Regions from separate parts of the Paenibacillus sp. AD87 genome, predicted to be linked through region 3. Evidence: a T-box and tRNA genes for the amino acid it is inferred to sense, from the RefSeq annotation. Region 3 holds a T-box; the other regions hold tRNA genes.
What was found. The T-box of region 3 lies ahead of leuS (leucine--tRNA ligase). A T-box ahead of a tRNA ligase gene usually reads a tRNA of that ligase, here a tRNA-Leu.
Positions count from the first base shown of each region.

Region 1: it has a tRNA-Leu gene. The T-box ahead of leuS (leucine--tRNA ligase) is inferred to sense a tRNA for this amino acid. The anticodon was not compared.
Region 2: it has a tRNA-Leu gene. The T-box ahead of leuS (leucine--tRNA ligase) is inferred to sense a tRNA for this amino acid. The anticodon was not compared.
Region 4: it has a tRNA-Leu gene. The T-box ahead of leuS (leucine--tRNA ligase) is inferred to sense a tRNA for this amino acid. The anticodon was not compared.

Region 1 is NZ_LXQN01000007.1:993,024-1,000,505, reverse strand. Features, by position in the region: gene gpAD87_RS04530 (insulinase family protein) at 1-1,660, opposite strand, end outside; tRNA gene gpAD87_RS04525 (tRNA-Leu) at 1,941-2,026, opposite strand; gene gpAD87_RS04520 (general stress protein) at 2,264-2,713, opposite strand; gene gpAD87_RS04515 (hypothetical protein) at 2,920-3,156, shown strand; gene gpAD87_RS04510 (NucA/NucB deoxyribonuclease domain-containing protein) at 3,333-3,815, opposite strand; gene gpAD87_RS04505 (sensor histidine kinase) at 3,928-5,076, opposite strand; gene gpAD87_RS04500 (DUF6199 family natural product biosynthesis protein) at 5,380-5,568, shown strand; gene gpAD87_RS04495 (MFS transporter) at 5,713-6,915, shown strand; gene gpAD87_RS04490 (DUF1904 family protein) at 6,988-7,317, opposite strand.
Region 2 is NZ_LXQN01000007.1:3,780,583-3,788,064, forward strand. Features, by position in the region: gene gpAD87_RS16490 (helix-turn-helix domain-containing protein) at 1-433, shown strand, start outside; gene gpAD87_RS16495 (sn-glycerol-1-phosphate dehydrogenase) at 1,109-2,263, opposite strand; gene gpAD87_RS16500 (hypothetical protein) at 2,423-2,602, shown strand; tRNA gene gpAD87_RS16505 (tRNA-Leu) at 2,662-2,745, opposite strand; gene gpAD87_RS16510 (adenosylhomocysteinase) at 2,981-4,168, shown strand; gene gpAD87_RS16515 (Gfo/Idh/MocA family protein) at 4,209-5,201, shown strand; gene gpAD87_RS16520 (DoxX family protein) at 5,264-5,659, shown strand; gene gpAD87_RS16525 (winged helix-turn-helix transcriptional regulator) at 5,867-6,226, shown strand; gene gpAD87_RS16530 (sensor domain-containing diguanylate cyclase) at 6,304-7,482, opposite strand, start outside.
Region 3 is NZ_LXQN01000007.1:820,361-827,842, forward strand. Features, by position in the region: gene gpAD87_RS03745 (class I SAM-dependent DNA methyltransferase) at 1-750, shown strand, start outside; gene gpAD87_RS03750 (phosphotransferase family protein) at 927-1,883, shown strand; T-box leader at 1,982-2,248, shown strand; gene leuS (leucine--tRNA ligase) at 2,321-4,765, shown strand; gene comER (late competence protein ComER) at 4,746-5,591, opposite strand; gene gpAD87_RS03765 (ComEA family DNA-binding protein) at 5,778-6,365, shown strand; gene gpAD87_RS03770 (deoxycytidylate deaminase) at 6,461-6,982, shown strand; gene gpAD87_RS03775 (ComEC/Rec2 family competence protein) at 7,087-7,482, shown strand, end outside.
Region 4 is NZ_LXQN01000007.1:4,383,654-4,391,135, reverse strand. Features, by position in the region: gene gpAD87_RS19415 (helix-turn-helix domain-containing protein) at 1-314, shown strand, start outside; gene gpAD87_RS19410 (IS3 family transposase) at 302-1,138, shown strand; gene gpAD87_RS19405 (urease accessory protein UreF) at 1,245-1,946, opposite strand; tRNA gene gpAD87_RS19400 (tRNA-Leu) at 2,367-2,449, shown strand; partial or broken gene gpAD87_RS32990 (hypothetical protein) at 2,556-2,621, shown strand; gene gpAD87_RS19395 (glutathione peroxidase) at 2,600-3,076, opposite strand; cyclic di-AMP (ydaO/yuaA leader) riboswitch at 3,444-3,619, shown strand; gene gpAD87_RS19390 (hypothetical protein) at 3,737-4,135, shown strand; gene gpAD87_RS19385 (HAD family hydrolase) at 4,301-4,993, shown strand; gene gpAD87_RS19380 (Nramp family divalent metal transporter) at 5,134-6,429, opposite strand; gene gpAD87_RS19375 (organic hydroperoxide resistance protein) at 6,876-7,295, shown strand.

The DNA.
Region 1 (7,482 bases), 170 kb from region 3:
TTCCATTCGTATAGATGTTATGGTGCAGTACCGTTGTACCTTCGACCTGATTTACCGTCTGATACAGCGTGGATGCTTTCGGTTCAATATCCTCTATCGACAACGTCGGAATCACCTGCTGTTGTTCCTTGGTTGACGGTGCATTCTGGTACTCGGCGAGAGCCTCGGTTCTCTGAATGAGCTGCTGAATCTCTTCCTGACTCAGTCCCGCCTGAACTGATTTCAGATGTGCTTTCAGTGCTTCCTCTTTGCGTGCGTTCAATCCTTTATCCGGCGTGACAGCAACGAAAGAAGTATGTGTATTTTTCAATAAATACGTATCAATCAACTTCTCAAAGTAACCCTCGGTCATCTTCGTTCTGAGCTCGGCGAATACATCATTTGCTTCCAAATGAGTAAATGGCGCATCGACATCATACAGCCAGCTTTGCAATGAGGAGAAACCGTAGATTAATCCTTTGGGCATTCTTCCATAGTCGGCTTCACGGTGGTTGAACTCATAGGAATTAATACCTGCGAGCAGCGCTTTTGGATCAAAGCCTTCTTTCACAACACGCTCTAACACCTCTTTTACCGTCCCCAGAAAATCTTCTTTGCTTGCCAGATTGCTCTTCTTCAATCCAACGGTGAACACAGGCTGATACAGGCTGTCATCATACGTACCATATACATCCTTTGCAATGCCCTTATCCAGCAAGGCCTGCTTCAGAACCGCTCCTGGAGCGTTAAGCAGTGCATACAGCAAAATTTGAAACGAGATGTTCAATTCCTTGTCCAGACTTGTTCCAATGACCGCATTATAGGTCAAGAAGCTGTTATCCACTTCTGATTCGGTACTCCCGGCAGAATATGTCTTAACTGCGTCCACTCTTTGTCCGAATGCAGGCTGGAGCTGAATGGCAGAATCAATCTCAATTCGATCAAACTCGCTCAGATAGTTCTCATCTAACCACTGCAATTTCTCTTCCATATCCATATCCCCATACAAATAAATGAAGCTGTTGGACGGATGATAGTATCTGGAGTGGAAATCCAGCAAGCCTTGATAAGTCAGATCGGGAATGGCATCGGGAAATCCGCCTGATTCACAGGAATATGTAGTATCCGGGAAAAGTGAATTTAGAACTTCCCTGCGTACAATCCGTTCCGGTGAAGAAAAAGCACCCTTCATCTCGTTATATACAACGCCGTTATAGGTTAACTCATCTTCAGCTGAGGTCAGGTTGTAATTCCAACCCTCCTGCAGAAATATTTTTTCATTATTATAAATATTTGTGTGGAGTACCGCATCCAGATAAATATCCATCAGGTTATGGAAGTCATGATCATTCCGACTTGCAATCGGATAGATTGTTTTATCGGGATATGTCATCGCATTCAGAAATGTATTAAGAGAACCCTTCAGCAATTCAACAAAGGAATCCTTGGCCGGAAATTTCTTGGAGCCACACAGTACGGAATGTTCCAGAATGTGAGCTACACCTGTATTGTCTTCCGGAGGAGTACGGAAACCGATACTGAACACTTTATTATCATCCTGATTAGATAAGAGTACAATTTTGGCTCCGGATTTCTGATGTTCCAGGAGATACGCATCTGACTTCAACTCTTCGATTCTGCGTTCCTGCAGCACCTTATAGGGCTTAAGCTGTTTCAACATGGGTCGAGTCCTCCGTCCATAAAATTGTTTAGTTTGGTATGCAACCTTGAGTTCTTCAAGTTCAAAGATAAAGGTAATTTATACCTACGGATAGTATACACTATCGATCCTGGTAATTCATAATGGGTAGCCCCATAGGCGTCATCTGATATGTATTATCGTTTCTTAATGTTTATGAACTGAATGGTACAGCAGAAAATCATAAAAATTAAAATTTCCAAACAAAAAAAGATCGCATGAACAACTTGTTTAACAAGTGTCATGCGATCTTTTCTTAAGATGCCGAGGACCGGGATCGAACCGGTACGGTAGTCACCTACCGCAGGATTTTAAGTCCTGTGCGTCTGCCAATTCCGCCACCCCGGCATGGGTATGTATTTCTTGGCGACAAGAAATATCTTACCATGAAATTTATAGCTTTGCAATACCTTAATATAAAATTATCCAAAAAAAATGAAACAGGCACTGCCAGCGTTAGCGAGCAGTGCCTAGAAAGTTCGAGTTGCGGTCCCGAACTTTCTTTAAACCATCTATATTAAGGGAGGTGTGAAATAAGAATACCTCCCCAACATTAAAGAAACCTAAAATCAGGCTTAAATTAAACTAAAAAAGAAGAATAGGTGCAATTCGGTCTGCCTCTTCCTCGCTGCATTCCACAACCACCAGGATATGCCCCTGTACCAGCCAATCTTCATAGTAATTAGCATCTTCTTCAGAGACCCCTGCTTCTGTTAAGGTAAGCACCAGATCATCCGTTTCATTTCCAATCTCGTTGCCTGCAAGTTTGCGTACCGCTTTTCCGATGGACATCGTCTGATCCATCCGCTTGCCCAGACCAGCAAGCACCCCTTTAAGCACGCCTAGTGCACCGTCTGTTCCTGCGCCCTTCAGAGGCATAGGCAAACCAGTCTTCTCGCTTACCACTTCGAGATTAACCTGTTCTTTGGCTACCGCACCCAAATATTTATCTGCTATACCTTCCTCTTTCAATTTATTTAACATGATAATGGCTTCATTCTCCGTGCGTACGAGTCCGATCAGCAATTGTGTCATTATACGTCCCCTCCTTTTACCCTTATATAACCCTGGTTGCTTCTTCAAAAACGCAGAGCACATAATAAGTCCTTTCACCTATGTAAAATTTAATTTCTGATCTGGAAATCTATACCTAGTTCTGATAGACTAGATAAAGAAGACAAATTAACCATTGAAATTATTGACATATCGAATTACTATTCCATAACCAGGAGCAATGACATATGAAAAAAGAGGTAGAAATTGCCATTCGACGCAAACAACAAATCATCGTTCGTAATACAAGTGGACAAACGGTAACTGGATTTCCGGAACGTACAGCCGATGCTTCCATTCTTTCCTTACGGACAGTTCACGGAAGCCTGTGGATTCCATTCGACGAAGTAGAACAAGTCACACGTCTGTTAAGCATTCGCTCTCATCATTTAAGTGGAATGCAGTTGTGTACGGCTGATCTGTAAACAGGGAACAAGTACTTCATGTATTTATACGTGAACTAGACGTGTTTATTTCGCCCTTCATAAAATAAAACCAGACGTATCAACGTCTGGTTTTATTTTTGCCTTTTACTTTACACCACACTCTTTCAAAGCCAAGGCATTTCTCCATCAATTACTTTCTCATTCATAGTCCGTCGTTATTTCACCACAAACTTTACTCGTGTTCCATCTGGATATGTACTTAGCTGGTTTCCCACCCATGAGCCTGCACCACGATTATCTTTGGGACTAATATATTGGATATCCGCACCCGCTCCGCCTTCTGCACACATCGCCATTGGCCATTCATCCCGATCTTTCCCCTTTTTGACCGGAACACCTTTGAGGGACAAATCCCGATTACCTTCAGCTCCACTGCGATCAATGGTGCATACATCCGAATGTCCTGCCTTGATGGCCTTCTTGATATGATTGGCCGTTTCGGGATAGCGCTCGGCCGGGAATGTGATGGTATGATCTACGCTCCCCTTGCTTCCTCCAAATTGGGACGGTATATCCAGAGACCATTCTCCCCCAACCCATGCATAGAGAGCTACCATTAACATGGCCACCAGCGTCAATATCTGCTTTTTAAATCGTTGCTTGCCCTTGCTCCTTTTACTTCTGCGTCTTTTACTCATGCTGTTTCTCCCCCATTCAACACTTGCATTATACCAGAACGCCAGTTCGCTAAACAATATAAAAAAACATAAAAAAACAGCCGACACTTCCCGGCTGTTCGTTCTGCATAGACTACCCCACGTTAGGAATCGCCTGTTGTCGAAGTAAAGGCAAGGTTACCTCAAACTTCGTACCTTTCCCCTCGGTACTCTCCACCGAAATTTGACCATCCATCAATTCGAGCAACTCTTTGCAGATGGTGAGTCCAAGTCCGCTGCCGCCAAATTTGCGTGCATGAGAGATGTCTGTCTGCGTGAATGCTTCAAACAATTGATTGATTTTATTATCTGGAATGCCAATGCCGGTGTCATGTACAGTGAATACCAGAATAACGGTATCCCCTCGCCGCTCCTCAACGTCCATCTGTAATTGCACTTCACCTTGTTCCGTGAATTTAATGGCGTTGCTGAGCAGGTTATCCAGCACTTGTCGGAGACGCAGAGGATCACCTGTGAGTACATCAGGAGTAGTCAGATCCGCATGACAGAGCAAGCGAATTTGTTTATTCTGCGCCGCAGGTTCATGCGTTTTAATAATCTGTTGAATCAGCTTCAACGGCTGAAATTCGATTTGCTCCACTCTCATTTTCCCTCTGCCCAGCTTGGCCATATCAAGACTATTGTTGACAATGTTCAGAAGAGCCTCCCCTGACTGGCGCGCAAGCTCCAGGTACTCTTTTTGCTCCTCACTGTTGTCACCCATGCCCACAAGTTCGATCATGCCCATAATCCCGTTCAGCGGCGTGCGAAGTTCATGGTTCAGCTTCCCAATGAACTCCAGCTGTCCCCTACTGTTCATTTCTGTCAGCGAAGCTGCCATACGTAACTGCTGCTCAGCATATTTTCGCTCCGAAATATCGTATTGAATCCCTACAAAAAACAAACATTCCCCTGAATCATCGAAAATCGGATCAATATTCAGTTCATTCCAGAATTTCTGTCCATGCTTCGTATAGTTTAGAATCTCTGTCTTGATCGACTGACGCTTCTTCAATGCTTCGCGAATTCTCTGTACGGTTTCCGGATCCGTATCCGGCCCTTGCAGGAACCGGCAATTCTGTCCAATCGACTCTTCCGCACTATATCCGGTTAATTCACTAAAATATTCATTTACATACATTAGCGGAAAATCAGGCAAGGTAGCATCGACTACGGTCACGGAAGATTTAATCTTAGAAATTATAAATTCCCATTGTATAGCGAGTTGATTGTATTTAGTCATGCTTCCTCCTTCATCTCACCAAACTTTGTTGTGTTGTGTTCATGCTCCTAATGAAGCTATCGATAACCCGATGGTATGTGATTATATAAAAACAATATAATTAATTGTAACATAGTTATTCAAGCCATGTGTTCCTTGGGTAATATCTGATTAATACATTCACAAATCTTATCATGTCATCAGGAGGGTCACTCATGAAATTTTTATTAATCGTTATTATTATTATTTTGCTTGTTTTCTTCTTCTCCAGACGTAAGCGTTAATTTTGAGCGGGTCATGTAAAATGAGGAAGGAAGATCGGGTATGAGAACCCTCTTTTTTATATTCATGACACTTTGTATCATTAATTTGTGCTTCCCGAAATTTGGCTGGTACTTGCGTTATGGCTGGATTTCTCGGGGAGAGGCTGAGCCCAGCAGACCTTATATGGCGATGACCAGAATGACCAGTCTGTTGATGCTGCTTATCGCTTTTACGCTCGTTGTGGCTTAAATTATAGAAACCAGAACGGCAGCTGTCCCTTGGGACAGCTGCTTTTTTGCTGCTTCAATGACGGGAAAATGACAACTTTGTTTGTGGTGCGTTTGCAACGATACCCGTAATATATAATTATCGTTGTGGAAAGGACACCTTAGCATGAACATCGCATTTTATCCATATTGGGCTGCCAAAACGCTGCTTTCTCTCATTAATGTTATATATATCATGGTTATCACGACGTTTATTTACGGTCAGACCGGGTCTGTTCTTTACGCTGCGCTGTTTCCATTCATTCAAATGTCAGCGCGTATCGTCGCAGGGTTCACTGCACCACTGCTTGTGAACCGTTTCGCATTCTCCAGGCTGATTATTAGCATTCCTTTAGCCAAAACATTGATGATTACCGGAATCGCCATCGCATTTACCGATCTCACTGCTCACATTCCTCTTCTGCTTGTGGGAATAGCGATCCTCTCGTTCCTGGACGGATGGGAATCTCCATTAATAAACACATTAACTCCACGATTGGTTCAAGGAGAAGATCTGGTGAAGGCGAATAGTTTTCTCTCATTCTCTACTCAGACCGTGACGATCATTGGATATGCGATGACAGGATTCATCGTTATGCACTGGGGGGCTTCACAAACATTCTGGGCGGCTACAAGCTTATCCTGGGCTGTCCTGCTTCTAATGATTACGATCAGTTCACTTACCCGCGATATGCAGGAAAAAGTCAAGAAATCCACTTCCAGATGGGATGTATTAAGGGAAGGTTGGCTTATTCTTTGGAAAAATCGATCGTTGCGCCTGATAACGTTCATGGACCTGGTTGAAGGTCTTGCTGGCTCCATCTGGATCGGTGCTATCACGCTTGCTTTTGTGAAAGAAGCTTTGGGCCAAGAGGAAGGTTGGTGGGGACTTATCAACTCCAGCTATTCTGCCGGCACCGTTCTTGGGGGAATTCTGGCCATCGCCTTGGCCACTCGCTTACAGAAGCACTTGATCTCCAGTATGGCCATAGGTTCTCTTCTCTTCAGCTTACTGACCATCGCATACGGTTTAAACAGCCTTCCTTGGCTTGCTCTGGTATTGTGTATGCTTATGGGTCCTGCTTATCAGATCCGCGATATTGCTCAGCAGACGGCTTTTCAGACCAGTGTGCCCATCGAATCACTGTCCAAAGTAAACGCAGCACATGGAATTATTCTCTCAGCTTCCATGAGCATATCTACGGTAATCTTCGGTCTGATTGCTGATCAAATGGGGATTCGGCTGGTATATTTGATTGGCGGTGCCTTATTCATCGTATCCTCCCTGTGCTCTTTCCGGTTAAATCGAATTAAAGAGCAACATGATTGAATCAAAAAAAGACGAGCACATATCTGCTCGTCTCTGCTGCATCCGCACATCATCGGTGCAGCCATTTTTTTCTCAATCCAATCGGTAATCTGTCAAAGGCTTGCCTTGTTTATAATACAGCGCTGGTGACAGTATATTGAAGAAAATATGCACATCAGGCAAATCCGCTTCTTCCAAAATAACCTGCATTGAGGAAGCAATTCGATTATGAATCTCCTGATCACGTTGGAACATCAAGATCTCTACTGAAGCCGGAGAAGGAGTAAGGGCTTGTACGTCATGACGTTCTGCCTTCATTCTCTCCCGCGGAATATTGGTAATCAACGCAAATTGCTCCGTGATGCGAGGTACAACTTCCTCCAGCTGAGGTCCTGTGAATCCTTTAAAACGAATAAACGGCATTACTATCCCTTCAATCTCTATTATTAGTCTCTTATGTGATTTTAAGCACATTGTTTTCGGTTGTCAAATCTCTTTCATCATATCATTTTTTTCATAGAAACGCAGAAAAGCCCCGCTGAAGTCTCAGCGGAGCATACACGTAACCAGGGTCTCACCTTGTTCTAC
Region 2 (7,482 bases), 3.0 Mb from region 3:
ACAGCTCGCCGAAGATCTATCCATCTCTTCACGCAGCGTCAGCGCGTGGGTGTATGAAGGACGGATACCCGGCAGTACCAATTTGGACAAGGCATGCCAATTGCTCGGCTACCCGCGCCACATTCTTTTTAATGAAGAAGTGGTACGCAAAAGCCCTGTCATTTGTCAGCCCGAGCCTTCCCGCTTCATGAAGCGTACGGTGACCCGTTCTCCGGTTAGCAACCGTATTCTAACAGGCTTGTGTATGGTCCATGATTTGTCGGTGACAGATGTCAGCCACTGGATCGGGGTTCACCCCGGCACTTTCCGCAAATGGCTGCATCAGGGAACGCTGCCTTCTGCTGCGTTTCAGGAACAAGCGGAACAATTTTTCCGCATCCCGAAAACTATTTTGTTCGCAGATGTCATCTTGAAAGATCGCCACAATAACTAAATTAGCGAACAACCAAAAGGCTCTGTCCTCTCCCCATTGGGAAAGACAGAGCCTTTTTAAAATACCATTTTCATCGTACAGGTTATATTAAGTTACCATTTCTCCAATCGCGTGCACTCAGCATCGTCTCTCAGGGGCGATAAGCGGCCCTCTTGCCCTCCAAACAGCTTTGGATGCATCATTCCCTTCATTCCCAGTCACTCCTTAACCTGGGCCGGTACAGAGTGCTCTCTGAACGAGGCGAAAATTCCATTCTCGAAAGGCGCGGTGACTTATACCCATATATACCTCATCAATGCTAACCAACCAGTCCATTAAATCATGGATCATTTAATGAAATAGAACTTCATCGTTAGCTTCATTTCCCCATTATATTTGTACGAACAATTTAACCCAACACTTTATATGAAGTATAAAAAAAAGCCTGTCCCTTAAGGGAGTAGGCTTAATTCAAACTCTAATTCAGCTCGTATAACGTTTGGTTCGATCTATCCTTATCCCTTGTAAGACCGTGTTTTTCAAAAATTCATGTAGATTCGTTGTTATCGAATCAAGCACAAGCACCTCTAGCGTAAACAACAACACTTCCTTGTCTCGTACATTACATGATTCACTCTTAATTTGTACGTACAACTAAATGCATAAGATAACACTTGTTCATATTTTTTCCCATCCTTATTTCGAACCCACGTTTAGAATCTCGTTGATATATTTCAGTCCCGTATAACGATCACGAAGCAAATGAGCTGTGTTGAAAGCATGTTCCACCATCTCCATGGATACACCTAGTTGTTCAGTCGTTGTAGGTCCCCCAACTTGATCAAGCCAAGCTATAAGCTGAGATGCATCCGGCAGATTATTGTATACATGGAATACCGGCTCGTCGGATTTTTGTGCAAGATCTTTGTATTTTACGGTAAGCAGTGCACAGGCCACTCCCACCTTGGCACCATGCAAAACAGGCTTGTGCCCTGACTCCATCAGATCCATCTCCCACCGATGAGACAGATGATGTTCTCCACCGGATGCCGGGCGGGAATGATCAATGATTAGCATGGAAATGCCGGAAGCAATCAGCGCATCCATCAATACACTCACACCATCGGCCCGTCCTTCAGCGATACCTTGTACATGCTCCACACAGGTCGTTAGTGCTTCTTCTGTCATGCGATAAGCTACGGGGCAGAACGGTTCTCCACCCAGATCCCTGGAAACCACCCAGTCCGCCAGTGATGTATATTTACCAAGCATATCTCCGAATCCGGCAGCATTCATCTCTTGAGGGGCTTGCTCCAAAATATCGATGTCCGCAAAAATAGCTTTAGGCGGTACCGCCTGGAACGTCTGTTTGACGCCGCTTACAATAAGAGGTGCACCCGCTGAGGTAAATCCGTCAACCGAAGCTGCTGTAGGTACTGACAGAAAGGGCTTGTTCATTTTGGAGCAAACAAATCGCACCAGATCATGAATGGTTCCTGAACCAGCAGCAATGATCGCCTGACTTTCTTGTTTCACACCGAGCAGTGCCTGCACAATCCCACCCTCATCGGCGATCACGTCGCCTGCTTTGTTCTCTGGCATGCATATCTCATCCACATGAACGCCTACTTCTCGGATGTTCTTTACCACCTCGTATCCTGCTGCCGGACCTGTAAATCGATCATATACCACTGTTACATGTCTGTACCCTTGCTCGGACAAATAGCCAGGTAACCGCTGAATAGCTCCATGCTCCAGATAGACCTGCATTTGCACCAACCGATGATCATGCCCACAAGTACAATTTTGCGCTTCTTCGTTCCATAGGGCAATTCGCTTGTTCATATTCATTCGCTTTTAACCTCCCTTAAGAAATATCATGCATAATTACATGGTTAAAACCACAAAATGAAAAAAGGAAATAAAATGTGAGTATTTTCCTGATCACACTTTACTTCCTGTATTAAAAATTTGCAAACCCCAAACTCACATTCCCAAGCAGGTGAACCTATGAAATTAACCAAAGAAATAGGAATTTCTCTCGGATTTCTCGCAGGAACGACATTTGGCAGCGGCATCGCCTTTTTGTTTCGCTTCCAGGCATATGAGGTGATGGCAAGTGTTGCGCTCTTTGGTATTGCTGGAGCGATTGCAGGCCTATGTGTGCAACAATTCATTTTCAATAAATAAAAAAACAAAAAAAGCTCGCGAATTGCCTTTAGAGCAATTTCGCGAGCTTTTTTCTTCGATGCGGTCGAGAGGACTCGAACCTCCACGGGGGTTAGCCCACACGGACCTGAACCGTGCGCGTCTGCCAATTCCGCCACGACCGCATAATATGTATCTTCTCATCATGGATGAAAAGTACTCCGGTCAAGCAATTGCTTGTTTTACCGTAATTAAGAGTATACATGCTCTGAAATAAGTTTGCAATACCTTTTTTTCCAAGCTGCAATGAATAGGACATATGTCCTTTTTTAACCCCATCAAACTCCCTATCGTAGACATTAAGCAGATCAAGTGTCCTGTTGGACACGCTATACCTTGCATAGAAAAGGGGAGTTTTGCATGACGATCAAGAACACAACACATGAACGTATTGAAGAAGGAAAACGCAGCATTCACTGGACGGAGTTGCATATGCCCCTGCTCGGCGAATTAAAATCTCAGTTTGCCAAAGAGCTGCCTTTTGCTGGTTTAACCATCGGTATATGTATTCATGTGGAACCTAAAACAGCTGTGTTATGCCGCACACTCCAAGCAGGTGGAGCCAACGTTGTATTGACTGGCAGCCCGGGTACAACCAAAGACGCCGTCGCAGCAGCTCTGCAAGAAGAAGGCATCACGGTATATGGTCAACGTGCGGACAGGCGCAATGAGCACCTGCAAAATATCCAAAGTGTACTTGGTCACCAACCCCATCTCCTCATGGATAATGGAGCTGATCTGGCGCGTACCTTCATTCAACAGTATGATCCTAACTCTCTTATTGGGGGTACGGAGGAGACAACGACCGGGGCCTATCTGCTGCGTGAAGAGACGGGTGAGAACATTCCTTTCCCCATCATTGTTATTAATGACAGTCCACTCAAACGAATCATGGAAAATGAACATGGTGTTGGACAGACCATTATTGAAGGTTTCATGCGTACTACAAACCTGATTCTGCCTACACGTCGTTTCGTGATCGTAGGTTATGGAACCTGTGGACGAGGCATCGCCAGATATTTGCGGAATCTGGGCAGTCAGGTCGTCGTTGTTGAAACCGATCCGATTGCTGGCCTGGAAGCGGCGCTGGATGGGTTCAGAGTGGCACGATTGGAGGATACATTTGCATTTGCCCAAGTGTACATTACTGTCACTGGCCGTCCTAACGCCATTCTGAAGGAACATTTTAATCAAATGAATGATGGAACGATCCTCGCCAATGCCGGACATTTTTCTTGGGAGATGGATTTGGAAGGTCTTCGTCAGGAGGCGGAGCATACGGAACATCTGACAGCGGATATTGAACAATTTACATTAACCAACGGACGTGGACTCATGCTGCTTACTCAAGGCGAGATGCTTAACCTGGCTGGTGGCAGCGGCAACCCTGCCGAAACGATGGATCTAGGCTTGTCCCTGCAAGCCGCCTCCCTCCTATATCTTGTACAGCAACGCCAACATCTCACCCTCGGACCACAACCGGTTCCTCATAGCGTTAACAACACTATCGCCGGACAGATGTTGAAGCATTTAAGCTACAAGATCTAATCAATGTGATTGGTGATTTTCATTTAAAGGAGAGGTTCACATGAGAAAAGCCAAATTTTGTTTTATCGGTGCAGGATTCCATGCATCCACGAATATATATCCTTCTGCTATTGAAGCAGGAGCAGACATTCAGGCCATCGCCACTCGCAGTATTGAACGGTCCGAGGCGGCTCTCCTTCGTTTTGGGAGCAGCGGGAAAGCCTATGATAATACTCAGCTGATGCTGCAGAATGAAGACTGTGACGGCGTCGTTGTTGTGGCGCAACCAGAGGATCAGACAGCACTTGCCCTTGAATGCATCCGGGCTGGCAAAAATGTATACGTGGATAAACCCCTCGGATGGAACGCTGCCGAAGCTGCCGCTGTAGCTGAAGCTGCCCAAAAGGCCGGTGTGGTTGTTATGGTTGGATTCATGAAACGATATGCACCGGTCTACATGAAACTCAAGGAACTGATTGATGGTGGAACAATGGGCAGAGCACGTTCTTTCCAAATGAAATTTGCTGTAGATAGCACACCATTCTGCAAGGATGAGGAACAATTCATGAAGCTCGCTGCCATTCATATGGTCGATCTGATGCGTTTTCTGTTCGGGGAAGCCATACAGGTCACAGGCACAACGGTTAAGGACGGAGAACATATTAACCAGAGCATTTCCCTGAAATTTGATCATGGTGTGGTGGGCAGTGCCTACTTTGTTGGCATGAGTGCATGGTCACGCGAAAGCGAAAGTGTACTAGTTACCTTTGACGACGGATTTGCGTTAGCAGATGAGATTAACACACTTACGGTTCATCAATCTCGTACAGGGGATAACCTTCCCTGGAAATCCCTTGAGGAGCAGGATACTGTTTTCACCCCTTCCGGCTCTCCTATGTCAGGGGCTTATCGTGATCTTTACTTACGAGGATTTGTTGGTGAGATGGCTCATTTTATGGAATGCTGTCAGAACAAATCTGATCCACATTCCAGTGGTAAGGATAATATTGAAACCATGGCGTTATGTGATACCATTCTGGCGTCGCTGATCTGACATCATTCATACGATATATAAGACCAATCATTTTATACAACTAGAGAAGAGGAAAGAAGCACATGTTAGACGCCGGATTACTTATCATTCGAATTGTTATTGGTTTCATTATGATGGGTCATGCATGCAAGAAACTGTTTGGCTGGTTTGGTGGAGAAGGCATATCAGGAACAGCCGAATTTTTCGGAGCGATTGGTCTGAGGCCCGCAAGAGTTATGGCTGTCTGTGGAGGCCTTATTGAGTTGATCGGCGGATTCCTGTTTGGGGCGGGTCTGTGGACTGGTTTAGCTGCCATTTTGCTCATCATCCCTATGGTTGTTGCCATAGCGAAAGTCCATGCAGGTAAAGGACTTTGGAATCTGAACGGAGGATTCGAGTACAATCTGGTTATGCTCGGATCACTGATCGGTGTTGCACTTGCGGGTGCAGGAGCTTACTCCCTGGACACTTTATTTTAATCAAGCCTTTCATTCCTGAGAACCTCGGTGTTTCGTGATACGAAACCGGGGTTCTTTGTTGTTTTATCTTCATGCAGATGTATGGGATGGGGTTTATAATCCAAGGGAGAAGTGATATGCTCATAGATGAGTGATATGTACATTTATGTGCTGTAGTACTAAAATAGATACTATAAATAACCACCACGAACTGGAGGTGCAATTATAATGAGAAAAAACCCGGCCGATGGGTGCCCCTCGCCTTATGGCTGTTCCGTCGAAGTCACGCTGAGCGTCATTGGAGGCAAATGGAAAGGTGCGATTCTATATCACCTATTCTCCGGCTCGTTAAGATTCAACGAGATCAGAAAGTTATTCCCTGATATTACTCAGCGGATGTTAACTCTCCAATTAAGAGAGCTGGAAAGCAGCGGAATTGTTCACAGGGAAATCTATCCTCAGGTTCCACCCAAAGTGGAATATTCGCTTACACCGTTTGGAGAAACGCTCCAGCCGATTATTTACAGCATGCGAGACTGGGGAGAACAGTATACAAATGAAGTTCAAGCCAGATCACAAGAGGTCTAAACAAAAGACAAAAGAAGCTATCCCTTTCTTCGATGGGATTAGCTTCTTTTTGTTTTCGATATGAAAGAGAGTAAACCTTATTTTATGACCGTTTGAATGGTAATGGTCCGATTACGTCCCTCTTCCTTGGCTTGATATAACGCATTATCCGCCAAATGGAACAACTCTGTCGCTGTTGTGGAATGTAGTGGATATTCGGCAATGCCTGCGGAAATCGTCACAGAACGATCAATGGGCAATATACTTTGTTCCACCGATACACGGATATGCTCGGCAATCTGATACGCTGTTTTCGAATCCGTATGTCGCAATAACACAACAAACTCCTCCCCGCCAAACCGGGAACATATATCCTGCGTCCGAACTGACAGTTTAATGATATTCGCGATATGCTTCAGAACCTGATCCCCCGCATGATGCCCATACGTATCGTTTATGGATTTGAAGCGATCAATATCCAGTACCACAATGGAGAACGGAACTTCTTCATCAATCCACTGCTGAATGACTTCTTCAAATGTTCTACGATTGGTCAGTCCGGTTAATACATCCGTTCTGGCATCATAGGTAAGCTGATCCTTCTGCTTGCGAAAATTCGCCAATGCAGTCAGCACGGTTCGTGTTAACAAGTCCGCTTCCCTGTTCCAATGCGGCTTCATTACAGGCAGATCTACTTTACCCTGATCCACTTGGTTAACCAGGTCCGCAAGATAAACAAATGGACTGGCCAGCTTGCGCGCTACACGAATAACGATAAGTGTCAGAATGATAAACGGAATTGAAGTGTACAGCAGCAACATGCGAATATGTTGATTCAGCTGATCGTATACCATCTGGGTTGGAGATACAACGACAACTCCCCAATCTGTTGTCGGGACCTTATAATAACCTGCGAGTGAATCCATACCCGCCAGATTTTTGTATTGTTCTTTGCCTGTCTGGTCGTTAAGCAATTTCTGCACCACTTGATTTTTGCTTAGATTTTCACCGATTCTTTCCGTATCCGGGTGAAACAACAACGTCCCGTTGGCATCCACAATATAAAAATAAGAGCCATTACTGGTCCTCAGCTGACTGCCAAATGACAGGTTCAAGATGTTGTTTTCCTGTAGATAGATGCTCCCACTAATCAAACCTTTGAATTCACCTGATGGACTGAAGATCGGTTCACTCACAAAAACGATTCTTCGTTCCGAATACGGCGCACGATACGCTTCGGATATATACGAAGACCTCGATTTAAACGCATTTTTCGC
Region 3 (7,482 bases):
TATGTGTACGATGAATTAATGGAGGATATGCCTTATCCGGACTGGATAAGGTTTGCGAGAACGGCTTGGGAACGGCATGGCATGCCGAAAAGTGTGGCTGAACTGGGCTGTGGAACCGGCTCAATTACGATCCCACTGGTGAACTCCGGCTTTGAAGTTACAGGCATTGACCTGTCAGCGGACATGCTGTCTGTTGCACGCAGTAAAATGGAGGCCACGCCTCAAGGCCACCGCTTATATCGGGAAGGCAGTGTCCGCTGGGTGCAGCAGGATATGCGGGACTGGAGAGTACCGGAGCCTGTGGACTCGGTGATATCGTTCTGTGATTGCGTGAATTATCTGCTTGAAAAAGAGGATGTCGTTCGTACCTTTCAGCGTACTTACGAGATGCTAAAGCCGGAGGGCACATTCCTGTTCGATGTACATCATCCGAATACCCTTATTCGATACGAAGAGGAGCAACCATTTGTGTTGGACGAACGCTCCGTTTCGTATATTTGGACCTGTGATATGGATCATGAACGGTGTGAGATTGAGCATCATCTAAGTATCTTTTCGCGTGTGGCTGAGAGCGGCAAGGATATGTACCAACGGTTTGAAGAGGTTCATGTTCAGCGTGCGTATGATCCGGACTGGATGAAGCTGGAGCTCACGAAGGCTGGCTTCAGAGATGTACGTGTATATGCTGATTTTGAGTGGAAAGAGGCGGGAGAAGGCGCACAGCGTCTATTCTATGTAGCCGTGAAATAGGATTAAGATAAAGGACTGTCCTTATGATGTATAAGGGCAGTTCTTTGTTTATAAGAATGTTGTTTTTTATATGTAATAAAAGTTATTGCCAGTAGGGTTAAAGGAAGCCATAATAGTTGGGGAAAACGTTTTCTTTTAATAGAATCCTGAAAATTTAATTCCGGGTGGGGTGTAGAATGGAAAGTACATACAAAACAAGGCTGACTTCCGAACAATTAGACAGAATTGTGCAGCAGCACTTTAACACAGGTATCCAAGAATACAAAGAGATGATCGACGGCTGGGCAAACCACGCTTACTTTATCACCAAGAAAGACGGACAGAAGGTTGTACTCAAAATTGCTCCTTCTAATGGCATTAAGCTGATGCGCTGTGAACAGCAAGTTATGGTTGCTGAGGTTGAGGCACTACGACTTGTGGCAGAACTTCAGGATGTACCCGTTCCCCGGGTATTGGCCTACGATCCATCGCTCACCCTGGTTCCGGCAGAATATTTTATTATGGAATACATGCCAGGAACGCCGTATAACAAAGTCAAAGATCAGTACAGTGCAGAAGAGCAGGAATCCATAGAGCAGCAGCTGGGTGCCTACAATCGTCGGATCAATGAAATTAAAGGAGAGAAGTTTGGTTACTTTTCCTCAAAGAAATCGCATTATACAACGTGGAAAGAAGCTTTCCTGTGCCTAATGGATGATATGCTTGCAGATAGCAAGGCAGCGGGTGTTGAATTTTCGATTCGTTATGAGGAACTGGAGCGTTTGATTCAAGAAAAATCGGATGTGCTGGATGATGTCAAAGAGCCTGTGCTTGTACATTGGGATTTGTGGGATGGGAATGTATTTGTGGAGGCGGGGAAAATCACGGCCATTATCGATTTTGAACGTTCCCTTTGGGCAGATCCTCTAATGGAGCACTACTTCAGTCATTTTAATAATACACCAGGATTCCTCAAAGGATATGGAAGAGCAGTTACAACAGATAGCGAACGAAAAAGAAGAAGTTTATATGATCTGTACTTTGATCTGGCGCTGAGAATCGAGTGTCCGTATCGTCAATACGAGAACAAGGAACACATTCAGTGGACGATTGATAATCTAGAAGAAGGAATCAAGCGATTCCAGTCGTCTTAATGTGTATACTGATGCATAGCATTGCTTATACTCAACAGACAGTGTAATATTGACTTTAATGCTGCTTTTTTATATAATGTTTCCGATCATATCGTATACATATTTCGATGATAAGGATCAGTAGTGAATCCTGTACATGACAGAGAGCCGGCGCTTGGTGCAAGTCGGTTGACAGTATTTCACGAACTCGCCTTGGAGAAATGCGGTGATTACACATCTTGCAAACGACCGAAGTTACATTCGGGCTCAGGAATGGAAATCCGCATCGGTTAACCGCCGTTACAGGTCCAAAGGGAGTGGATGACGAAGCACGTTCGTCCGCTAACTAGGGTGGTACCACGGGAATTCAACCTCTCGTCCCTAGCGCTGCAAACGCTACGGGATGCTGAGGTTTTTTTGTTGCAATAAAAGCGAATAACCAAGAGGAGGAACAATAGATGAGTGACAATCAACAGCCGAAACACGGCTATAAGCCACAAGACATGGAGAAAAGTTGGCAGCAATACTGGGATGACAATAAAACGTTTAAAACGGGTGAGGACCCGGCTAAACCGAAGTTTTATGCCCTGGATATGTTTCCATATCCATCCGGCTCAGGCCTGCACGTAGGTCACCCGGAAGGATACACGGCAACGGATATCGTATCCCGTTTCAAACGTATGCGCGGTTTCAATGTATTGCATCCAATGGGTTGGGACGCTTTCGGCCTGCCTGCTGAGCAGCATGCATTGGATACTGGTGAGCATCCACGGGATATTACATTCCGCAATATTGACAATTTCCGTCGTCAGATCAAATCACTGGGTTTCTCATATGACTGGGATCGGGAGATCAGCACAACAGACCCTGACTATTACAAATGGACGCAATGGATCTTCATCCAGTTGTACAATAAAGGCCTGGCTTATGTAGATGAAGTGCCTGTGAACTGGTGTGAAGCTTTGGGAACGGTACTGGCGAACGAAGAAGTTATCGACGGTAAGAGTGAGCGTGGTGGACATCCGGTCGTTCGTAAACCGATGCGCCAATGGGTATTGAGAATTACGGAATATGCAGAGCGTTTGCTGGAAGACTTGGAAGAGCTGGACTGGTCGGAAAGTATCAAGGATATGCAGCGCAACTGGATCGGCAAATCGACCGGGGCGGAAGTTACTTTTGCCATTGAGGGTCATGAAGAAGTTATTAAAGTGTTTACGACACGTGCAGATACTTTGTTTGGTGCAAGTTATGCTGTATTGGCACCTGAGCATGAGCTGGTTGAAGTCATTACAACGGCTGAACAGCGTGAAGCAATCAAGGCATATCAGGAACAGGCTGCTCGCAAGAGTGATCTGGAACGTACTGATTTGGCTAAAGACAAAACGGGTGTGTTCACAGGAACTTATGCAATCAATCCGGTAAACGGAGCGAAGGTGCCAATCTGGATCGCCGATTATGTTCTGGCTGGATACGGCACAGGGGCGATCATGGCCGTTCCGGGACATGACGCTCGTGACTGGGAGTTTGCGAAACAGTTTGGTCTGGACATCATCGAGGTTGTACAGGGTGGCGACGTGACACAAGAAGCGTATTCCGGAGACGGACCGCATGTGAACTCCGATTTCCTGAACGGATTGAATAACGAAGAAGCGATTGCGAAAATGATCGCCTGGTTGGAAGAGAACGGTAAGGGACAAGGCAAGGTAACCTATCGTCTGCGCGATTGGCTGTTCAGCCGTCAGCGTTACTGGGGTGAACCAATCCCGATTCTGCATCTGGAAGACGGAACGATGAAGACGGTGCCAGAAGATCAACTTCCTTTGCTGCTGCCGGATATTGACCAGATCAAACCTTCGGGCACTGGAGAGTCACCACTGGCGAATGTTACGGAATGGGTTAACACCGTAGATCCGGAAACGGGAATGAAAGCACGTCGCGAGACGAACACAATGCCACAATGGGCTGGTAGCTGCTGGTATTACCTGCGCTTTATTGATCCACACAATGACAAGGAACTGATCTCTCAAGAGAAACAGCAGCAGTGGCTGCCGGTTGATCTGTACATCGGGGGAGCAGAGCACGCAGTGCTTCACTTGCTGTACGCTCGTTTCTGGCATAAAGTGCTGTATGATCTGGGTGTGGTGCATACCAAAGAGCCGTTCCACAAACTGGTCAACCAAGGGATGATCCTGGGAACCAACAATGAGAAGATGAGTAAATCCCGTGGTAATGTTATTAACCCGGATGAGATCGTCAATGAATTCGGTGCAGATACATTGCGTCTGTATGAAATGTTCATGGGGCCTCTGGAGGCGACAAAACCGTGGAACGCTAACGGGGTTGAGGGCATGCACCGCTTCCTGTCACGTGTATGGCGTCTGTTCATCAACGAAGATACAGGTGCAATCCATGACAAGATCACAGCAGATGTTGGAACCGATGAGTTCAAGCGCACTGCACACAAGACAATCAAAAAGGTTACAGAGGATATGGAACATCTGCGTTTCAACACAGCGATCAGCCAGCTGATGATCTTCATCAACGATGCATACAAAGCAGATACGCTGCCGCGAGAAGCCATGGAGAACTTTGTACAGCTGTTGTCACCGCTGGCACCGCATATGGCAGAGGAGCTGTGGAGCCGTCTCGGTCATGAAGGTGGAATCTCTTATGTAGCTTGGCCTGAGTATGATGAGTCCATGACGGTGGATGCCGAAGTGGAGATTGTTGTTCAAGTGAATGGCAAAATTGTAACCCGTGCTACGATCGCGAAGGATCTGGACGCACAGGGCATGCAGGACTTTACAATGGAACTGGCACCTGTGAAGCAGGCACTGGAAGGCAAGACCATTCGCAAGGTCATTGCCGTTCCAGGCAAACTCGTTAATATTGTTGCCGGTTAATCTCACCGGTTTTGAATAGTTCATCCAGCTTCAACAAATCTTCATCATATTTGTCGTGAGTCGTCTGGATCAGACTGTCAAAAACACCATTCAGACTTACCTTTAGCAGGGCAAGTGCCTGTGCGGTGATGCCGCCAGGTACAGCCACGCGAGCCTGAAGTTCTTGCGGGGTGTATCCTCCTTCGGTGAGCAGCTTGCCTGTTCCCAGGAGCATCTCGCCGGCAAGAGCGCAGGCGTCGGCTCGTTTGATGCCTGTAAGCTTGACGGCACTCTCGATCCATTGCTCCAGAAAGAACGATATGAATGCAGGTCCGCAGCTGGAGAAGTCGGATGTGATCCGGGTACAGGCTTCATCCACTTGATAGGGTCTGCCGATATGACTGAGCAGCCCTTCCAGCACCGCGCGGTCTTCGGTAGTCATTCGCTCACCGTGAATACACAGGGACGCTCCGCTGCCGACCTGGTGCGTAACGCTGGGGATAACTTTGGAGACTTTGCAAGGAAGTGAAGATTCCAGATGGCGCAGCTGCACGGGACTGGTGATCGAGACGATTATATGATTGGGATTCACGACAGGCAGGATGTCGTCAATGACATGTTTGAATTCAAGTGGCTTCACGCACAAAAAGATGATATTGCTGCGGATGACGGTTTCCCGGTTGCTCTGTGATTCATGCAGACCGGGGTAACGGAGGGATAACTGCCGTACTTTGGAAGGGGTTCTATTGCTGGCGGCGATCTGCCGTGGCTCAAGTGCACCGGATTGAATCAAGGCATAGATCAGCAGGCTGCCCATGCTGCCGGTTCCGATAAATCCAACCTTCATTGTTCAGGCCTCCTTTCATGCTTTACGGTAATGGCGCAGTTCTTTCCCTCTAGTGTATGCGTCAGGACCTGCTTCACATGACATGAAAATAGTACAGCTTGGTTTACCAGGCAAGTCCAACGGTTCGGAAGCACCGCCCGTGTTCAGAATAGATTTATTTTGAATCCAGGGAGAGGTGTGGAAGAGATGAGATGGAACAAGGGGATGACCATTGCTGCTGCGGTGGTCGGATGTATACTAATATTATGGTCGGGCAAAAGTGAACAGCCGCCTTCTGGCTGGGAACCTATGCAGCTCGCCACCGAGAAGCCGACGATAGAGCAGGAAACCCCTGCTGTACAGTCGGCTACTTTGGTTCAGGAACAAACGAAAGATTCCGATGCAGAACAGAGACCGTCAACAACAGAGGCCCCTGTAGAGACTAATCTGGTTGATGCCACAGCAGGGAAAGTGGTTGATCAGACAGTTGCAGTTAAGCAAACGGATACTCCTACTGATGGGACACAAACGAAATCCGAGGCAGCGGTTGTTTCAACAGACAATAACCAAGCAATGGTGAGCAATGAAGCTGTCGACAATGGTAAAATTAATGTCAATACAGCTCCGGCAGCGAAGCTTATGGACCTTCCTGGAATTGGGGAGAAAAAGGCGCAAGCCATTATTGATTATCGTAATTCGCATGGTCCTTTTACCAAAGTCAGCGATCTGACCAAAGTGAAAGGAATCGGAATGAAGATGCTAGAGAAAATGGCTCCTTATGTGCAGATCAGGTAATCACGCAATATTAAATATTAGGATATAAGTTGAATTGGAAATGACATAAGAACGTAGGATGGGTTCAACTTGTATCAGATGGGAGGGAAACGGTTATGAGCACAGCAGACGTACGCAAAGACTGGGATACGTATTTCATGGACATCGCATATATGGTCTCTACCCGTTCCCGCTGTTCACGCCGTCATGTTGGCGCCGTACTTGTGCAGGGAAAGAAACTGCTTGGAACAGCCTATAACGGTGCGCCCATGGGGGTTCCGGACTGCTCTGAAGCAGGATGCATGATCTCGGAAGAATATGAGCTGGTGGTAACCGACGGTCAGGAGGAAATGGTTAAAAAGCAACGCTGCATTCGTACTATTCATGCGGAGCAGAATTTGCTTTTGTTCACCGATCGAATTGACCGCGAAGGCTCTTCTGTATATGTCACGGATGAACCTTGCTGGACTTGCTCCAATATGCTCGCGAATAGCGGTATTACAGAAATCGTGTTTCATCGCCCATATCCCAAGGATACAGGTAAGGTTACAAACATGATGAAGCAAAAAGGCATTACGTTTCGTCAGCTGGAAAAATACCAGCCTCCACGTGAGACGATGATGACGGTAAGTGATTAGAACCAATATAATATTCAAATTAGCGGGGAAGAACCTCCGGTTGCTGTATCAGCTGCCGGGGGTTTTTCTGCGTTCATGTGGGTGACACAAAGGAGGGGGAGAAAATGAAAGGCAGGCCTTTACTGGTATTTACCGTCTGCTGGTTATGCGGTAGTGGGATGGCATGTGCATTATCGGGTTGGTCCTTGATCGTGGGAATGATCGGGGCATTCGTTTGTCTGCCACTTTTACTACGATGGATTGATATACGCGGTTGGTCCATCTTGTTACTGATTGGAGCACTCGTTGGGGGTGCAGTGCATTGGGAATGGAATGATGCGCAGAATCGGAGCAGTCTGCCCGATATCACACAAACCGATGCGGAGGATTTGGACGGTTATGCAGCTACCTTTGAAGGTAAGCTTATGTCTGATGTACGCATAGATGGGGATCGGGCCGATTTTGAAATGCAGGTCACGTCGATGCTTCCGTTCTCCGATGCATCAACAGCAGCAGTTTCG
Region 4 (7,482 bases), 3.6 Mb from region 3:
GACAAAAGTTTAATACATATTCGGAGAAAATTAAAAAAGAGGCCATTCGTCTACATATTGTTGAAGGATGGACTTATCGAAAGATTAATGAACATTTGGGGATTCATGACCCGGGACGAATGAAGAGATGGATGCGGAAATACCGGGAGCAAGGCGAGTTCGGACTGATGGATCAACGAGGTCGTCGAAAAGAATACATGGATCAAGACCGCTATGTGCAAAACCTGAAACGGGAGAATGAGTTGCTAAAAAAGTGCTTGGTAATCTGGAAGGAGGAAGCAAACAAGAGAGATTTCAGATCATGGAAAAAGTAGCGGCTTACGGTGATATCCAGAGTCTATGCCATGTGTTTGGCGTGTCCCGGAGTGGGTTTTATGCCTATGTAAAACGTAAACGAATTGATCGCGATGCAAAGGCGAAGAAACAGGTGCTTCAAACGTATCAACGATATGAAGGCAAATATGGTTATCGACAGATCCAGTTGTTCCTTTGGCAAGATCAAGGGATTTGGATGAATCACAAAAAGGTGCTCCGCCTGATGCAAATGCTCGGTATTCAATCTCGAATCCGTCGTAAACGACGCTCCAGCAGCTCGTATGCACCTGCGCAGCGTGTAGCAGAGAATCTCTTGAAGCGCGACTTCCGTGCGGAAAAGCCAAATCAGAAATGGGTAACCGACATTACCCAGTATCGTGTGGGCGAGCGCTGGGTTTATCTTTCAGCCATAAAGGATCTGTTTAATAACGAAATTGTGGCTTACGAAATAGGCGAACGCAACGACAATGAACTGGTGCTCCGCACATTTAGCAAGGCGTTTGTGAAGCAAAAAGACATGACCGGACTGGTCGTTCACAGCGACCAAGGATTCCAGTACACGTCTCATGCTTACCACGACATGCTGCCAAAGGTTGGCGCCCGGATCAGCATGTCTCGCCGAGGAAATTGTTATGACAATGCCTCTATGGAGAGTTTCTTCTCGCATCTCAAAACGGAAGGACTCTATCCTTATCATATCCGAACGGTTGCTGAAGCACAAAGCAAAATCGAAATATATATCCGTTTTTACAACCGAAAACGGCCACAACGAAAACTAAAAAAACTGACGCCGGTAGAGTACCGACGCCAGTTTGCAGCCTAGGGTCTTTTTATAATGTCTACAAAATGGGGTCTTGACCAGGAGGTTGCGGCGTGTTTTTTATATTTTTACAGTGTGAGGAGGCGGGTTATGAAGGGATGGGGACAGATTAGGCTCTGTAGGCGTGAAGCCCTGCTCCAAGCATGTGGAAGCTTGGGAACAATGTTTTCATGGACATTGAGGTTGGTTGTACCGGTCCATCGGCAGCGGAGGCGCTGACGGTATGCCATTCATGCTCCAGATCTGCGGCCAGGCGAACCAGCAGGTCCTGGATTGTATCGGTATGAAGAGGAATCACTTTGGAGGCTTCGGTTATGCAGGCACTCATGGCTGAATGCAGATAACCAAGGACCGCCTCCTCGACAGGGATTTCGAGGTGGTGGTTAATCCAGGCGTGAACAGTGGGGAGACAGCCAACAGATTCATACTTAGCCAGCGTTTGTTCGAGATGGCTAAAATCAATCCAGGGGTGTAGTGCGCGAGCTAGCTTAATTAGTCGTTTGCCCATAATGGAGGCATGTTCTCTAAGATTGACTGGGGTGCGCTGGACATGAACGAGTTTGTCGATGAGGGCTGTACGCCATGCGTCCTTGTGATCTGCGGCGGTGTATATGCCTTTAATCGCCATACCTTCCAGACGCACGATGCTGGGATGCAATTGACAGCGCATGAATGATTCGAGATCTTCAACACTACGAATGGTACCTTCAGCGATATGGGCATCCATACCGAAGGAATGGGTGAACCCTCCGACCTGGATAGAGGAATCAAGCAGTTTGACATAATCGAGCAGCTTATTCCCACGGTTCACAATCTTTCGCCTCCTACGTTCGTTAAATGTTATGTTAAATAACATTTATACTCCTTTTTGGTTCGCTTTATGTTTGTGAATCCGAATTATATGATATATATATTCACATAAATATCCGCTTTTTGTCAATAGTTTCTTTGTTTTTTGAATATTAAATCTATTTAGTGTTATTTTATATAACTTTATGAGTTACTTTATACTAAGGGATATGAAGGATGGTAATACAAATAAAGTAGAGTGATCGGCCTAATCGGGTATACAAACGGGATTAAATTTAATCATATGCACTTCGTAGGAGAAAATGACGAGATTATACGATTTATGGAAGGAAAAGCGCAGTTAAAATGATATTAAGAAAAATGCTTTACTTTTAAACATGAACCGGGTATAATCAATTTTGTTGCCGATTATTTACGACATGCGGTCGTGGTGGAATGGCAGACACGCTATCTTGAGGGGGTAGTGGGTGTATACCCGTGGAGGTTCGAGTCCTCTCGACCGCATCATAAGAACGATAAAAAAGAAGCTTCCCGTATGGGAAGCTTCTTTTTTTTGTTTTATTTACAGTACAGATGGGCCAGACAAAAAAAGGTCACCCGTTTCCCCTGAATGCATGCTCATTCTGTCTGCTGGGGTCGGATGGCCTTTACTTGTTATTTAAGCAATTCTTTGATGTCCGCTTCAATTTTATCAGGTGTTGTTTTGGGAGCATACCGTTTCAGAACACGTCCGTTCTGATCCACAAGGAATTTGGTGAAGTTCCATTTGATGGCTTTGGAGCCGAGTACGCCTGGCGCTTCTTTGGTAAGGTGCTGGAAAAGAGGGTGAGCGCTTGAACCATTCACATCGATCTTCTCAAACATCGGGAAGCTAACACCATAGTTCATCTGGCAGAACTCGGCAATATCATCAGAAGAGCCTTTTTCCTGTGCAAACTGGTTGCTTGGAAAACCAAGAACTTCGAATGGGGAGTCTTTAAACTTATCCTGAAGCTCTTGCAGACCTTTGAATTGAGGTGTGAGGCCGCATTGGCTTGCTGTATTCACGATAAGCAGTACTTTGTCACGATAGTTGGACATTTCAACTTCCTGACCGCGAAGGGTGTTTACTTTGTAGTCGTAGACTGACATGAAAATCGCCTCCATTTCATATTCTTCTTTCTTCTATTATATTGATTACAATTAAATAATGCAAAATTAATATTGCTTTTTTAACTCAATTTGAAGCTGTCGTGTATGATCTGTGACTGATTTGCTACCTGAATTTCGCTAAAGAGAGAATTAGAGAGCTTTGATGAGATGGGTAGAGAATGGATGCGTTGTAAGCGCTATTATTGATGTGAAATGGCAAAAATCCGTCGATTCGGTGATCTGCGCAGACTTTACACCAATATGGCACGGGTGTATGATTCATATCGTAATTCCAATTTAAATTAAATTTTACATGAAAAACGAAACAAACGATAATATCGCTCTGATTAATGATTATAAAAGAACGATGTTTTAATCGCTGAGTTTCCATTCATTCATGGGTGGGAAACGGGGGAACCAACAGGATGAACTGTCCAAGACAGTAGGCATCCATGGGGTGAATTTTCCGGTGACAGCCGGAAATAGGGCGACTCTCGCGCCCGAATCCGTCAGCTAACCTCGTAAGCGTTAAAGGGAGAGGCAACAAGCCGTACGCTGGTTCATAGTGTCTTTTTGCTATGGATTATTGAAGAAGCGTCCGGGAGGCCTTGGTCCCCCACGCTTCTTTTTTGTTGTCTTTTCACGCCAAGGGAGGAACGAATGATGGATAAAGAGATGATCTTAGTGACTGCTCCAAATGAAGCAGGACGTAAATTTATCAAATTGCTGATGTACAAAAAAATGCCGTTTGCCGTTCTGACCAACAGTGCAGGGGAAGAGCGCAGGCTCCGGAGAATCGGTGTGGAGCATGTCATTCGCATGAACACGGCTGCAGCTCAGAAATGGTTTTTGCCGCAAGGTAGTGTCGGCAATGTTTTTATTTTTGAAAATAGCCTTAACCTGACCTGTCGATATTTGCAGATCTGCCGCTCATGGACATCCAAGTCCTTGTGTGTCATTACGGAACAAAGCCACCCCAAAGGGATCTATCGGGGAATGGGAGCAGACCGTATTGTATATTCCTTGAATGGGGAAGTTGGGTTTCTGCTGAATGGCTAGTGGCTAGTACTATTCCTGTGATTGATCCAGTGTCAGCTGCCTGTTATAATTGAAATCATAAATAAACGGAAACTTGAGGAGACTCATGCATGTTGGTGGGTCTTCTTTTTTATGGTTTGGGAAATAGGGATATGGATTTCCTGTGGCTAACGAGGAGGAATAGGCGTGCCGGATGTACGTGGAATACAATGGTTGTTCTTTGATGTGGGGGATACGCTCGTGGACGAATGGGAGCCGGTAGATGATATTATCGGTCAGTTCGTTCGTGAAGCTTGTGCGCTTGGTTATCAGGTGGAGATGCAGACGGTGCGAGATATATTTGCCGCCTCTTACCGAAATTACGAGCAATGGCCGATGAAATTGGCTATTCGTACCCTTATCAGCGATGAGGGGCACCGGGAACAGATACAGGAGAAGCTGAAGTTCCGCAAAGAGCTTGAGCGCCCCTTTGCGTCAGCCGACGCTGTTCTCCAGACGTTGTCGCAACACTATAAGATTGGTATCATTGCCAATCAGAGTCCGGGGACGGAAAATCGGCTGGATAGCTACGGCTTGCGCAAGTATGTGGATGTGCTGGCCTGTTCGGCTGAAGAAGGAGTGTCCAAGCCTGATCCTGAATTGTATGCTGTAGCGTTGAAACAGGCGGGATGCAAACCTGAGGAAGCGGTCATGATCGGCGACAGGATTGATAATGATATTATTCCGGCTAAGAAGCTGGGTATGCACACGATCCGGATTTTGCAGGGTTATGGCAGGTTCCAGCCGGAGCTTGCGGATGCAGAGCGTCCAGACTGGACTATTGAATCACTGGAGGAACTTCTTCCATTGTTAATGGTAACTCAAAATTCAGACAACTAAATAAGAGCAGTGTTTAAGATCTAATCGGTATAATTAGGCTGCTGCTCAAACATATAAAAGGCTGATCGTCTCAAGGGGTACGTTACTTGAGTTGATCAGCCTTTTTGAGTTAGACAAAATACGGCGTAATCCCGTTTAACCTAGAACAACAGAATGGTCTGGATAATCAGATACACATTCAGGACAACGATAACTCCGGCAATGATCCAGGAGATGATTTTGAGCCAAAGCTTGTTGGCAAAAGCCCCCATGCTTTTTTTGTCACTCGTAAACATTACCAGCGGAATGACGGCAAAGGGTAGCTGCAGAGACAGCACAACCTGGCTAAGAATCAACAGTTCCTCTGTTCCGTGCTCTCCGGCAATGGCTGTTACGATGACGGCCGGGATGATAGCGATCAGACGTGTAACCAGTCGACGAAGCCACGCTGGAATACGAATGTTCAGGAAGCCTTCCATTACAATCTGTCCGGATAACGTGCCTGTGAGTGTTGAGTTTTGGCCTGAAGCCAGCAGGGCTACACCGAACAGGATGCTGGCGATGGTGGTTCCCAGCAGAGGTGTCAACAGATGGTAAGCATCTGTAATTTCCGCGACCTGGGTCATACCCGCACTATGAAACACGGCAGCAGACACAATCAGAATGGCTGCATTGATGAACAAAGCTAGCGTTAAAGCGATGGTTGAATCCATGGTGGAATACAGGATCGCTTCTTTTTTCCCTTTGGGCGTCTGTTCAATCTGACGGGTTTGCACAATGGAAGAATGCAGATACAGATTATGGGGCATGACGGTTGCACCGATAATCCCGATGGCGATGTAGAGCATAGCTGGATTTTGCAAAATCTCAACATTCGGTACGAAACCATGCATGACGCCACCCATATCCGGTTTAGCGAGAAACAGGTCAATTCCGAAGCAGAGGGCGATGGTAGCCATCAGTACAATTACGAGGGATTCCAATGCGCGGAAGCCTTTATTTTGCAGCAAAAGAATGACCAGTACATCGACAGCGGTAATAATGACGCCGTATAACATGGGGATGTTGAACAGCAGCTTGAGCGCGATGGCTGAACCAATAACCTCGGCAAGGTCGGTGGCTGCAATCGCAAGCTCACACAAAATCCATAACACGATCACAACAGGCATGCTAAATCGTTCGCGGCAGGCTTGCGCCAAATCCCGTCCTGTGACAATCCCGAGCTTGCCAGCGAGAGACTGTAATACAACAGCCATCAGGTTTGAAATCAGAATAACGGATAATAACGTGTATCCGAATTGTGAACCACCAGCAATATCCGTTGCCCAGTTCCCGGGGTCCATATATCCAACGGCAACCAGGTAACCTGGTCCAACAAAAGCAAGGAACTTTTTCCACCAAGCAGCGTTCTGAGGCACCTTCATGGAGCTGTGGGCTTCCCCGAGAGATGGGGCCATACCCGCAGCCAATGGCTCATTTGAAGGAGTATTGAACGGATTTTTTTTACTCATAATATAATCACCCGACTTTGAAGTATTGATATTCTATATGAAGAGGAACGGTGTCATTCCTTTGATTAAATTTGAACATTGAAACCAAAATCTTAAAAGCGTAATTAAACGACTTCACATATGTCTAAACGTTTATGTTGATACTTACATTGTACTACTTCAATTATTTTTGTCTAGTGCAACTTTTGTGTATGAGGACAAAATTTACCGAAGAGTGAATTGTGCCTTAGTATATTACCCAACCCTGGATAAATTACCTGTGTTCATCCCCAATGCATGAAAAAGATAAAGATGTAAAAGCTGAATAAGGACCAACAACGTTTCAAAATGAGCCAGAAGTTTAAATTGAATTGTAGGCAACAAAAAACTTAAAGGTGAAGGAGAGATTCTTAATGGAAGCTTTATATACAGCAACAGCGACAGTTAAAGGTGGACGTACAGGTTCTGTGGCTTCTTCGGATGGCGTACTCAAGCATGATCTGAAAATGCCAAAAGAACTTGGAGGCTCCGGTGGTGAAGGAACCAATCCTGAGCAGCTCTTTGCAGCGGGATACGGTGCATGTTATGAAAGTGCTCTTGCCAATGTGGCACGCAAAGCAGGCGTGAAATTGGAGAATGTGGTGGTCACAAGTAATGTATCCATCGGCAAAGATCCGGCGGATGATGGTTTCCAACTGTCTGTACGTTTGGATGTGAGCATGCCTGGCGTGGATCACAGTCAAGCGGAGGATCTTGCTCGCAAGGCACATGATTTCTGTCCTTACTCCAAAGCAACACGCGGCAATATTGATGTGGTACTTAATGTAGTTTAAGACCTGACTCGTAGGAGTAAAGGGAACATATAGAGCAGGGTATCTTTGGATACCTGATGTTCGAGTACAAGACCCTGCTGGCCTTCGGCAGGGTTTTGTATTTTATAATACAGATGAGATGCAGGAGATTGCATGTTGAACAGCGTACTATTTTACATAATCTACTCTTGCTTGAAGTCATACATTC